2 regions of the Paenibacillus sp. FSL L8-0641 genome follow, and region 2 is predicted to be linked to the other one. Evidence: riboswitches for the same ligand, from Rfam matches in the RefSeq annotation. Region 2 holds a riboswitch; the other holds the start of a gene.

Region 1 (5,959 bases), 210 kb from region 2:
AGGGCAGCGCGGATTTTGGACAGCCGCGTAATTTGCTGCTGGCGCTGGTTACATTATTGGTTATTCTGCTTGTGAATCGGTTGGCAAAGGGCTTTATGCGCTCGATTTCCGTGCTCATCGGTCTGTTTGCAGGCACGGTGGTTGCTTATGCGATGGGAATGGTGCATTTTGCTCCCGTGGCAGATGCGTCATGGGTGAGTGTTGCGCAGCCATTTTATTTTGGTAAGCCAGAGTTTAGCATTATGGCAGTTTGTACGATGATTATCGTCAATATTGTCAGCATGGTCGAGTCTACGGGTGTTTATCTGGCAGTAGGCAAGGCGATTGATCAAAAGGTAGAGCAAAAGCAGATCGTCAATGGACTCCGTTCGGAAGGACTTGCGATTATGCTTGGGGGTATTTTTAACGCGTTTCCTTATACAGCCTTCTCGCAAAATGTGGGTCTGATCTCGCTCACACGCGTCAAATCACGGAACGTTATTTTTGCTGCGGGCGGTATCATGGTTGTTCTCGGTTTGCTGCCTAAGCTGGCTGCTTTAACGACAGTGATTCCTAACGCTGTGCTGGGCGGGGCGATGATCGTCATGTTTGGCTCGGTCGCTGCATCAGGCATGTCTATTTTGTCAGAAGTGGATCTGCGAAAGGAAAGCAATCTGCTGATCGCAGCATGCAGTATTGCTGTGGGCCTAGGTTCTGCCGTTCTGCCACAAATGTTCGACCAGCTGCCGAGCTTTGCCAAAATGTTGTTGCAAAATGGTATTGTTTCGGGCTCGATTACAGCGATTGTCTTGAACATCGTTTTGACGAGAAAACAAGGGGAATCGGTCAAAAGCGTGACGGTTCAGGAGGTTCCACAGGAGGTTTGATGATTAGAAATAAATAAAGATAGCCGGAGAGAGGACGTATGCCTCTTTTCCGGCTGTTTGGCATGGGGTTATCCAGATAGTAGATCCCCTTGCTGTCTGGGGATATATAGATAAACTGCGGAATGAAATGGGTAGCTCTAATTTGGTGCGTTTTCCAGTTTACTTACTAGAAGAATTTGCTAGAGCAGCGGGCGATATCATGGTATAATTTACCTTATGGATTTTGAATAGTGGTGGATGTTTTCGGACCACGGTGCAGCTTCCCGAAAGGGGGTGAAGCCGATGGTCAACCTTGTGTCGTGCTACGATGTGTTGCGTTGGATGGTTACGTTACTAAGCCTGGCGTTTAGTATTCGTAAACTTTATCGCTGGCTACGTCGAAAATTTCGGAACAAGCGAAAACCCACCGCGTAATTAGGTTGGCCCCTAACGGTGGGTTTCGTTTGCATTGACATTTAGTTATGCAGCGCGCCGTGGTGGTGATCCACAGCCTTTCAAGTCCTAAGAGTCTTTGCCGTTGGCGCGGCGAAGACTCTTTTTAGTATACGGACACGGTGGTTTACTCTATACCTAATTTTAACACTTCAATTGCGTGCACGCAATTGGAGGTTATGTCTTGTTTCTACCTTATCGTTCAAATTTAAATTATTGTGCAGCCTTTATTGACAAGCCTGTGACAACAAAATAAGATCGTAATGAAAAGAAATAAAGGAAGAAAACAGGTGTGAGCCGGACAACTCTATGTATGGGGTTTCGTAGAGACGATGTACATAGTTGTTGAGCATGTTCACTTAAAAGGGAAGTTCGGTTGATTCCGACACGGGCCCGCCACTGTATACAGGCATCAGCAGGATACTGCTGGAGCTTTCAGAACAGCCACTGGAATTGTGAAGAACCGGGAAGGCCTGAAAGATACGCCTGGAGTCAGGAGACCTGCCTGTTTTGACATCACTGTCAGACCCACGGGATGCTGGGGAGGTGGTTAGGCGTGCTGCATACGGAATGTCTGAAACCGATCTGATCCCTTCTATGTTTTTGGAGTTGGCTTCGAGGTGAGTTCTGACATTTTATATTGAAGGCATTTCTGACTGCTAATTAAGTGGTCTGGAATGCTTTTTTCGCGTTTTGCGTTAGGTTTATGCGATTTTACAAGATAGAGGGGGATTCATCGAATGATAAGCAGTCGTAGTAGGCGTTCATGGTTGATATGTACAGGAGTGATGCTGCTGCTGGCAGTTATGGCTCTTTCGGGATGTGCCAGCAATAGGACGTCGGATAGCTCCGGCAAGGGTGAAAACGCGTCAGCACAACAAACAGCGACAGATAAAAAGCTGGTAATGGCGTATACATGGAAACCGTCAGGCGTTGACCCGCATGGAGATAATAGCTGGGATGTGATGCGATCCGGTGCAGGTGAGACACTGGTACGTTTGAATGAAAAGCTGGAGCCTGTGGCTTGGCTGGCAAAGGAGTGGAAGCAGGATAGCCCTACAGTTTGGACGTTCAGCTTGCAGGATAAAGTCACTTTTCATAATGGAAAAAGTATGGGTGCAGCAAGTGTAAAAGCGTCTTTGTTACGCTCTATTGAGAAAAGCCATCTGGCGAAGGATTTACTGAATGTGAAGTCCATTGATGTAAGCGGCCCGCTGGCCTTGAAGATCACGACAAACCAGCCGAATGCGGCGTTGGTGTCTAATCTAGCTGATCCATCGACGATTGTACTGGATGTGGCATCGATGAAAGATGAACAGAGTTACCCAGCGATGACAGGCGCCTTTAAAATCAAAGCGTTCAACAAGGACCAATCGTTGGTCGTGGAGCGTTATGACGGATATTGGGGCGAGAAGGCACGACTGGCTGAAGCGACGATGAAGTTCATTACGGACGGGAATTCGCGCCTGATGGCGCTGCAATCCGGCGAGGTGGACGTAGCGACGGATATTCCGGTTGATAACGCAGAGGTACTGAAAAAGAACGGCAAGCTGCAAGTGCTGTCAGCTCCGTCCTTGCGCACCCATATGATCGTGTACAATATGGAATCGCCAGTATTCAAGGATGTGGCGAACCGTAAGGTGGTGGACAGCCTGATTCCACGCGCATCGATTGTGAGCGCCGTCATGAGGGACTTCGGTACGGAGGCAAGCAGCCCGTTCCCGAGCATTCTTCCCTTCGGTAAAGTTGAGCGTAAAGCGCTGGACGGAACGGCAGAGCAACTGTTGACGAAGGATGGCTGGCAGAAGGACGCCCAAGGGACATGGACTAAGCAAGGCAAGCCGTTCGAGGTTACGCTGCTGACTTTCCCTCAGCGTCCGGAGCTCTCTGTTATGGCTGAGGTCATCCAAAGCCAATTGCTGAAAGAGGGAATCCAGGTCAAGATTCGCAAGGTGGAAAATATCGACGAGGCGTTGACCAAAAACGATTGGGATTTTGCTATGTACAGTATGCTTACTGCTCATACAGGAGAGCCGCAATATTTTATGGACATGTTTTATTCTTCGAAAAGCGAAGCCAATGTAAGCCGTTATAGTTCCAAACCGCTAGAGAGTATTCTGAACAGCTTGAAGCTGGCGAAGGATACAGCGCAGCGTAATGCCATGACACTACAAGCGCTGGATATCATCAATACGGATTTGCCACAGTCGTTCATTGTGCATCCTGATAATGTGTTTGGCGTGAAAAAAGGGGTGGGGGGGTTTACACCGCATCCGATCGAGTATTACTACATTACAGCGCAATCCGATATTGCGGAATAACGAGCTGCGTATCCTATGATTCGTTTTATACTGGAACGTGTGGCGCAGCTGCTTATCATTGTATTCGTGGTGTCCACGCTGACTTTTGTACTGATGCGGCTGGCCCCTGGAGACCCTGCTACCATTTTGCTCACCGCGCATAATATCCCTGCCTCTGAGGAGGCGTTGACGACGCTACGAAAGGAACTGGGCTTAAACGAACCGCTTCATATTCAATATGTGAACTGGCTGCGGGATGTGTTCACAGGGCATTGGGGCACTTCGTATGTATCCAAGGAGTCGGTGCTAGCCGAACTGTGGAACAGACTTCCTGCTACTGTGGAGCTAGCTGCTGCGGGCTTCGCCGTCATGACGGTGCTTACGCTGGGGCTGGGGCTAGCTGCCTCGCTAAAAATCAGCGGCCCACTGGATCGTCTGGGCAGGCTGTTCGCCCTGCTGGGATCGTCGATCCCCTCTTTTTGGTTTGGTTTTCTGTTGATCTATCTATTCTCCGTTCGCTTGGGCTGGCTCCCATCCATGGGAAGGGAGGACTGGACACATCTAGTGCTCCCAGCGCTGACTCTTGGCGCAGGTTTGGGAGCTGTGCAAGCACGCGTACTGCGCGCTCAAATGCTGGAGCTGGGTGACCGGAATTTTGTGAAAGCAGCGAAGGCTCGAGGCTTTTCACGTTTGCATATCCTGTTTTTTGAGATATTTAGGCATGCGGTTCTGCCTATAATTACACTGCTAGGTACCAATCTATCATTTATGCTGGCAGGTAATGTGATTGTAGAGACCATTTTTTCATGGCCGGGGTTGGGCAAGTATTTTATAGATGCGATTACACAGCGAGATTATCCGGTGATTCAGGGGTATGTTATTTTCGCCGTATTTTTAATTGTAGGAGTTCAGTGTTTGGTGGATGTGGTCCAGACGGCGATAGATCCGAGGCTACGTTTGCGTTAAGGAGGAAGCTGAAAATGAAAAAGATACGGCTTTCCTTTCAAGGGAGCTTGCTGGCAGGAGGCGTACTGTTTGGTCTGATCGTGCTGCTTGGGTTATTGGCTCCATGGGTCGCTCCTCATGATCCTCTCCAAGTGGACCTTTTGAACCGTCTGGCACCACCCAGCCGGAAATATCCTTTCGGTACGGATCATCTGGGCCGGGATGTGCTATCACGGCTAATTTACGGGATTCGGATGAGCGTGCTAATCGCATGTGCGATTACTGTAGCTACGTTGTGCTTCAGTCTGCCTATAGGGTTGCTTATTGGTTATGTGCGCGGACGCGTGGACCAGCTGGTTATGCGAGGAATCGACGGGGTACTGGCTTTTCCTGATATTATTTTAACAGTGGCAATTGTCGGTATTTTGGGTCCGGGTTTTGTTAACATGACCCTTGCGATTATTGCGGTACGGTGGGCGGGCTATGTCCGATATATCCGTAGTCTGGTTCAAAAAGCTTGTCAGGAGGACTACGTTCGGTATGCCCGTTTATCCGGCAATTCACACGTACGTATACTGAGCCGTTATGTATTGCCACAAGCGTTGCCGCAATTGTTGGTTTATGCGGTATGGGATATCGGACGCGTGGTGCTGATGATCGCTGGGCTGTCCTTTCTTGGACTGGGGGTACAGCCGCCCAAGCCAGAGTGGGGCGTGATGCTGCATGATGCCACCTCATATTTTCAGGTGGCTCCGCATGTCATGATTTTCCCAGGCTTGGCGATTATGCTATTCGTACTTGCCTGCCAGCTTTTGGGCGACCGCTTTTCGGAAAAGGAGGCGGCCAAATAGTGGAGGATCAAACAGCCCTTGGGGGCAAGGATACGATAGAACAAGTGGCAGGTCGAAAACCGTTGTTACACGTGGAACATTTGGAAATCTGCCGCACAGGCGTAGGAGCAAGCAGAAGTGGGAGCAAACCACTGCTGCGTGATGTGAGCTTTTCCATATATTCAGGGGAGATTGTGGTCCTGACTGGACCGAGCGGATGCGGCAAGAGCCTGACCGCTCACGCAATCGCAGGCATGCTGGAGCCAGGTATCGGTGTTACGCATGGGCGTATCTACTATAACGGGGAAGACATTCTCCCGTTCCAGGAACGGCGCTGGCAAAGGCTGCGCCGAGAGGATATTGCCCTGCTCATTCAACAATCGCTGAGCGGGTTAAACCCGATCCGGACTGTCCGCGCCCAGCTGATGGATACGCTTAGACTGCACGGGCGGCGTTGGATGCCGCATGACCAGATGGAGCCGGAGCACGCTGGTGCTGCATTATCCCACAATGCACCGCAGCAAGTCCACCCACTGGGCGTGCTGCCACGGATGCGGCAGATGCTGAGCCGTGTCTTAGAAATAGC
Region 2 (5,959 bases):
TCGGCAGAGTGGTAAGGGAAATCTCTCCTTCAATACCATTAATCTGGTGCGGCTTGGCATTGAGTATGGTATTTGCACAGGCAAACGCCTGACACCTGACCGTGATCGCTTTGATGCGAGACTAGAAGAAGTTATGCGCATTGCGGTGGATGGCTTAATCCATCGCTATCAAATCCAGACCAGCCAGCCGGCCAAAGCCTCGGACTTTATGATGCGCGAAGGGGTATGGGAAGGTGGAGAACAACTAGAGCCAGATGATAAGGTGGGAAGCATACTAAAACACGGTACGCTTTCGATCGGATTCATCGGACTGGCTGAGTGCATGAAGGCACTATACGGGAAACACCACGGGGAGGATGATTTCGTATACCGCGAGGCACAGCGAATCATCACTTCTATGCGCGTGTATTGCGATCGAATGAGTGAATATCACAATTTGAATATTACATTGTTCGCTACGCCTGCCGAAGGTCTGTCGGGCAAGTTCACCTTGCTGGATCAACGTGATTTCGGGATTATTCCTGAGGTGAATGATCGAGAATATTACACGAATTCTTTTCATATTCCCGTGTATTACACGCTCCCGGCTGCTCGTAAAATCAGCTTGGAAGCTCCGTTCCATAACCTATGCAACGCTGGTGCGATATCATACATTGAGCTGGACGGTAATGCGCGGAATAACCCGGATGCGTTTCTTAAAATTGTTCAATACGCGCTGCATCAGAATATCGGCTACTTCTCCATCAACCATCCGGTGGATCGTTGTACGGAATGCGGTTATGAAGGGATTATCGGGACAAGCTGCCCCCAATGTGGCACAGATGAGGAGCACACACACTTTCAGCGCTTACGTCGGGTAACCGGATATCTGACAGGGGATTATACCGTTCGCTTTAATGCTGCAAAACAAGCAGAAGTTCGAGATCGGGTGAAACATAAGTGAATTTGTGTGGCTACATTCCGGAATCTCTGAACGAAGGATACGGCCTGCGCACCGTCGTGTTCATTAGCGGTTGCCGTCATGCCTGTCCCGGATGCTTTAATCCAGCGTCGTGGAGCTTCCGTGCAGGTGAGCCATTCACACCCCAACGACAACAGGAAGTCATTCGTGACATCATGGATAATCCGTTGTTGGATGGACTGACTCTCTGCGGGGGAGACCCGTTTTTCTCAGCAGCAGAATGCTCGCAATTTGTGCGTGACTTCCGTGCGGCCTGTCCCGACCGAACCGTGTGGGCTTACACTGGCTTTGTTTATGAAGATCTACTCACAGATCAGGAGCGACAAGAGCTAGCACTTTTGTGCGATGTGATTGTGGATGGTCGCTTTGTAGAACAGCAAAAGGACCTGACCCTTCCCTTCCGGGGCAGCCGCAATCAGCGTCTAGTAGATGTAAAAGCCAGCATTCAGGCAGGTTACACCGTTTCATTGACTTAAGGCGAAGGTTACTCGGCAAATGCTATATCTAATCTAGGACAAGTCTCCATCATGGATGAGGCTTGTCTTTTTTTTTGCATATCCCTAACAGATTCCATTGCAGTTTCTATTGCGCATCCTGCAAGTTTCACTTATGATGGTGAACAAGTATACGAGTGCATAATTATTCGTCATACCTTAACCGCATAGCTTGGAGATAGGTGTCTGTTCTATTCAGATCAGGCTTAAAAGGGAAGCCGGTGCAAATCCGGCACGGTCCCGCCACTGTAAACGGGGAACTTCCAGCTGTTCATACAACCACTGGTCCACAGACCGGGAAGGGATGCTGAGAGTCATGATCCGTAAGTCAGGAGACCTGCCTATTTTAACAACATCGCAAGTACCTACGGAAGATAGGGAGGTGTTAAGAGCAGTCGCCGTATTTTTGATTTTTTAATCACGGAGGCATTCTTTCCCCTACTTATTTTTAACTCTGGGGGGAAGAATGCCTTTTTTGGTACGTAAAAATAAAACAGCCACCCACTAGGAGGAAAAGTACATGTCCGTCATTGAATGGCCTGAATTGTCCGGCTTAATTAGCAGTAATCTAGGATATCCGCGTATCGGCGAAAACCGGGAATGGAAGAAAGCACTGGAACGCTTCTGGAACGGCAGTATTAGCGAAAGCGAACTGCAAACGGAAATGAAAAGATTACGGTTGGAGCATCTGAGCAAGCAGCGTGACAAGGGGATTGATCGCATTCCTGTCGGAGACTTCTCCTATTATGATCACATGCTGGATACATCTGTGATGTTTGGTCTCGTACCCGAACGGTTCAACCATCGTCCCGCAGGTCCGATTCCTCTGTCCGTGTATTTCGGGATCGCTCGTGGACAGAAGGGAGCAACCGCCAGTGAAATGACCAAATGGATGAACACCAATTATCACTACATCGTTCCTGAATTGGCAAACGCAGTCCCGGTGTTCACTGAAAATAAACCTTTACGGGCTTATCGTGAAGCAAAACAAGAGCTAGGCATTGATGGGAAACCGGTCCTCATCGGCCCCTATTCATTCGTTACCCTTTCCAAAGGCTATGATCGCAAGGAGCTTGCTTCTATTATAAGAACCTTCCTGCCTTTATACACCCGTGTCCTGTCTGAACTAGCAGCAGAAGGTGTTCAGTGGGTCCAAATCGATGAACCTGTCCTGACCACCTCATTCCCAGTAGAGGATCTGGACATTATTCAGGAAGTCTATGAAGCTTTGGCCCAAGCTGCGCCCTCTTTAAATATAATGCTGCAAACTTACTTTGGCAGCCTGGACCATTATGAGCGTCTGTCCGCACTTCCGGTACAGGGACTGGGTCTTGATTTTGTGTATGATGATGGCGAAAATCTCCAGCATATATTGCAGTATGGTTTCCCTAAAGGAAAAACGCTGGGCGCTGGGGTCATTGACGGGCGCAATATATGGCGCAGCGACCTTAACGCTGTGGCTACCCTGCTGGGTCAGTTAGCAGAACAGACCACTGCCGAGCAGCTTATCGTACAGCCATCATGCAGTCTGCTGCATGTGCCAGTCAGTCTGGAAGCAGAGCACAAGCTGGATCGAGAACTGGTGCAAGCGCTGGCTTTTGCCGATGAAAAGCTTGAGGAAATCGCCGTCCTGACGGCTGCACTTGGCAAACACGATCCATCCGCACTCACCAAGCTTGGACAAAGTGCAGATGCGGTAGCCCGTTTCAACAGCTCAGCGGCACGCGTACAAACAGCTGACGATCTGGCTGACTTGCTGGCAAAGGAGCCTCTAACACGCAGCGTTCCTTTCGCCGAGCGTCGTGAGATTCAGCAAAATAAGCTGAAGTTGCCTCCACTGCCTACGACGACCATTGGTAGCTTCCCGCAAACCGCCGAGATCCGCAAGGCCCGCCTGCACTATCGCAAAGGAGAATGGTCTGCCGAGCAATACCGGACGTTCATCCAACAGCAAATCAAGGAATGGATTGATATTCAGGAGGACATTGGCATTGACGTGCTTGTACACGGGGAATTTGAGCGGACCGATATGGTTGAATTTTTTGGCGAAAAGCTGAATGGCTTTGCTTTTACACAAAACGGATGGGTGCAGTCCTACGGCTCCCGCTGTGTCAAACCGCCGATTATATACGGAGACGTCTCCTTCGATCAGCCCATGACTGTGGAAGAAACGGCATTCGCTCAATCGTTAACTTCCAAGCCTGTTAAGGGAATGCTTACAGGCCCTGTGACCATTTTGAACTGGTCTTTTGAACGCAATGATATTCCGCGTAGCCAAGTTGCTTTACAATTGGCTCTGGCATTACGGGCAGAGGTAGAGGCACTGGAACAAGCGGGCATCAGCATGATTCAGGTCGATGAACCCGCAATTCGTGAAGGGCTTCCGCTGAAAAAAGAACAACAGCAAGCCTATCTGGATTGGGCAGTTCAAGCCTTCCTTGTGACCACGGCCACCGTTGAACCTGCGACCCAAATCCATACGCATATGTGCTATTCCGAATTTCAGCATATGATTCAGTCCATCTCCGACATGGATGCCGACGTTATATCTATTGAAACTTCGCGAAGCCACGGAGAACTGATTGTCAGCTTTGAAGATCAGGTATACGACAAAGGCATCGGTCTGGGCGTGTACGATATCCACAGTCCGCGCATCCCCGATGTATCTGAAATGCTAAGCATGATCCAGCGTGCCCTGCGCGTACTGCCATCAGATTTGTTCTGGGTTAATCCGGATTGTGGTCTGAAAACCCGCACCAAAGAGGAATCTGTCGCCGCCTTGCGACAAATGGTACAAGCGGCTCAAGCAGCCCGGGCTGCATTGGCTGTATCCAACTAATTTTTTATCGTTTCGAATCACGCCTTCATTTTCAACATATTCTGTTCCCCTTTCCGGTCCTTTCTGCTAAAAGCCCGGGAAGGGGATTTATTCTAGGTCATATAATGTATAAGCGCCTTGAATATGCTCCATTTTCATCTGCTTCATATGTACGCCTAAGCCATGTTCTCGATCCCAGGAACAACTAAAATTCAAATACAGTTCATCCTTTGCCGATGAGTCGGAAATCAATATAGACATAAGCTGTATTCGATTCAACAATTGTTCCGGCCGCTCCACATAAGGCGCATATTCATCCGGGTCCTCTCCCCATGTACTGTAAGCATTCCGATACTTTTCCACGATGCCAGCATAATGATGGTGTATGGATTCCAACACTTGAGGATGAATAGCTGATGAATATTCCATATACTGCTCCCATGTCTTTTTTTGCAACAGTGTAGGTTCTTCTATAGTCTGTGCCTGTTCTTCGGAATCGGCTCCCACGATAAATTCGACTTCTACTTCCGAGGGCTGCCCGCAAAAATCAAGTTGCACTACACCACGCAGAACAATCTCCTCAGATACATCCCAAGACTCATCATCCTGTTCCAGTTCCATATACCAATGTTTCCAGTCCATTCTTTATCCACCTCTTCATAAAAAGTAATTTTTAACCCTGTTGAATACTTTACAATCTATCATTTTAATGAATGAAATTAAAGCGGCATCCTATCTGTGCTTCCAGCCATATTTCGATGAATTCCCAAATAAAAATACTTTTTTCTACAACATTCGCTACTCAATAAAGCCTCCAAGGAAGGAAATCTGTCCATTTTGACACAAATATTTTATTATTAAAAATTTAGTACCTTGCATTAATCAGTACATGATGTTAAATTATACCTGACTACTGTTCTATAATTAGTACCCGTGACAAATTATGCACAAACACACGTTTCTTTCCCTTATTCCGAACGACACCTATGAATTATTGATAACATCCAGGAAGGGAGCACCGCTCGTGAATGTGAACATCCAATTCAAAAAAGGGGTACTGGAACTGTGCGTTCTAGTTCTAATTGGACGCAAAGACCGTTATGGCTACGAGTTGGCGCAAGCCGTCTCCCGTCATATTGAAGTAGCCGAGGGAGCCCTATATCCACTGCTTCGCCGTCTGGTATCAGAAGGATACTGCACAACGTATTTACAGGAATCGACCGAGGGGCCTCCTCGCAAATATTATCGGCTGACCGATACTGGCAGTCATTATACAAGAATACTTACGCGGGAATGGAATGATTTTGTCCATAATGTCGCAAGCCTACTGGAGGAAGGAAATTCCGATGAATAGAAAACAGTTTCTTACAGAGGTGGAACAGCGTCTTTCTCCTCTCCCTGCAGAGGTACGCAATGAGCTGCTTAGTGATTTGAGCCAGCATTTTGACTACGGGTTGGTTAATGGCAAAAGCGAAAGTGAGATTGCCCATGAGCTGGGTAACCCAGAGGATATTGCCCGAGAAGCGTTGGATGATCCCAATGCAGCCTGGAACGCTTCTCCTCCGCTTCGCCAGGGAAGCTTCGCACGCAATCTTTTTACTTTCTTAGGGCTACTGTTTCTTAACTTGCTGATCTCCATCCCGATTATGGCTACCCTATGGGTAGTATGGGTTTCATTGACCGTGG

What was found. A riboswitch is a leader RNA that binds a small molecule or an ion and turns the genes downstream of it on or off. The one in region 2 is predicted to bind cobalamin.
Region 1: another riboswitch for cobalamin. It lies ahead of MKY16_RS24315 (ABC transporter substrate-binding protein); the one in region 2 lies ahead of metE (5-methyltetrahydropteroyltriglutamate--homocysteine S-methyltransferase).

What each region holds. Positions count from the first base shown of each region.
Region 1 is NZ_JBBOUW010000001.1:5,381,643-5,387,601, reverse strand. Features, by position in the region: gene MKY16_RS24320 (nucleobase:cation symporter-2 family protein) at 1-866, shown strand, start outside; cobalamin riboswitch at 1,624-1,821, shown strand; gene MKY16_RS24315 (ABC transporter substrate-binding protein) at 2,039-3,619, shown strand; gene nikB (nickel ABC transporter permease) at 3,635-4,564, shown strand; gene MKY16_RS24305 (ABC transporter permease) at 4,579-5,394, shown strand; gene MKY16_RS24300 (ATP-binding cassette domain-containing protein) at 5,394-5,959, shown strand, end outside.
Region 2 is NZ_JBBOUW010000001.1:5,173,405-5,179,363, forward strand. Features, by position in the region: gene MKY16_RS23350 (anaerobic ribonucleoside triphosphate reductase) at 1-943, shown strand, start outside; gene nrdG (anaerobic ribonucleoside-triphosphate reductase activating protein) at 940-1,437, shown strand; cobalamin riboswitch at 1,619-1,814, shown strand; gene metE (5-methyltetrahydropteroyltriglutamate--homocysteine S-methyltransferase) at 1,976-4,294, shown strand; gene MKY16_RS23365 (DUF6985 domain-containing protein) at 4,382-4,915, opposite strand; gene MKY16_RS23370 (PadR family transcriptional regulator) at 5,298-5,627, shown strand; gene MKY16_RS23375 (DUF1700 domain-containing protein) at 5,620-5,959, shown strand, end outside.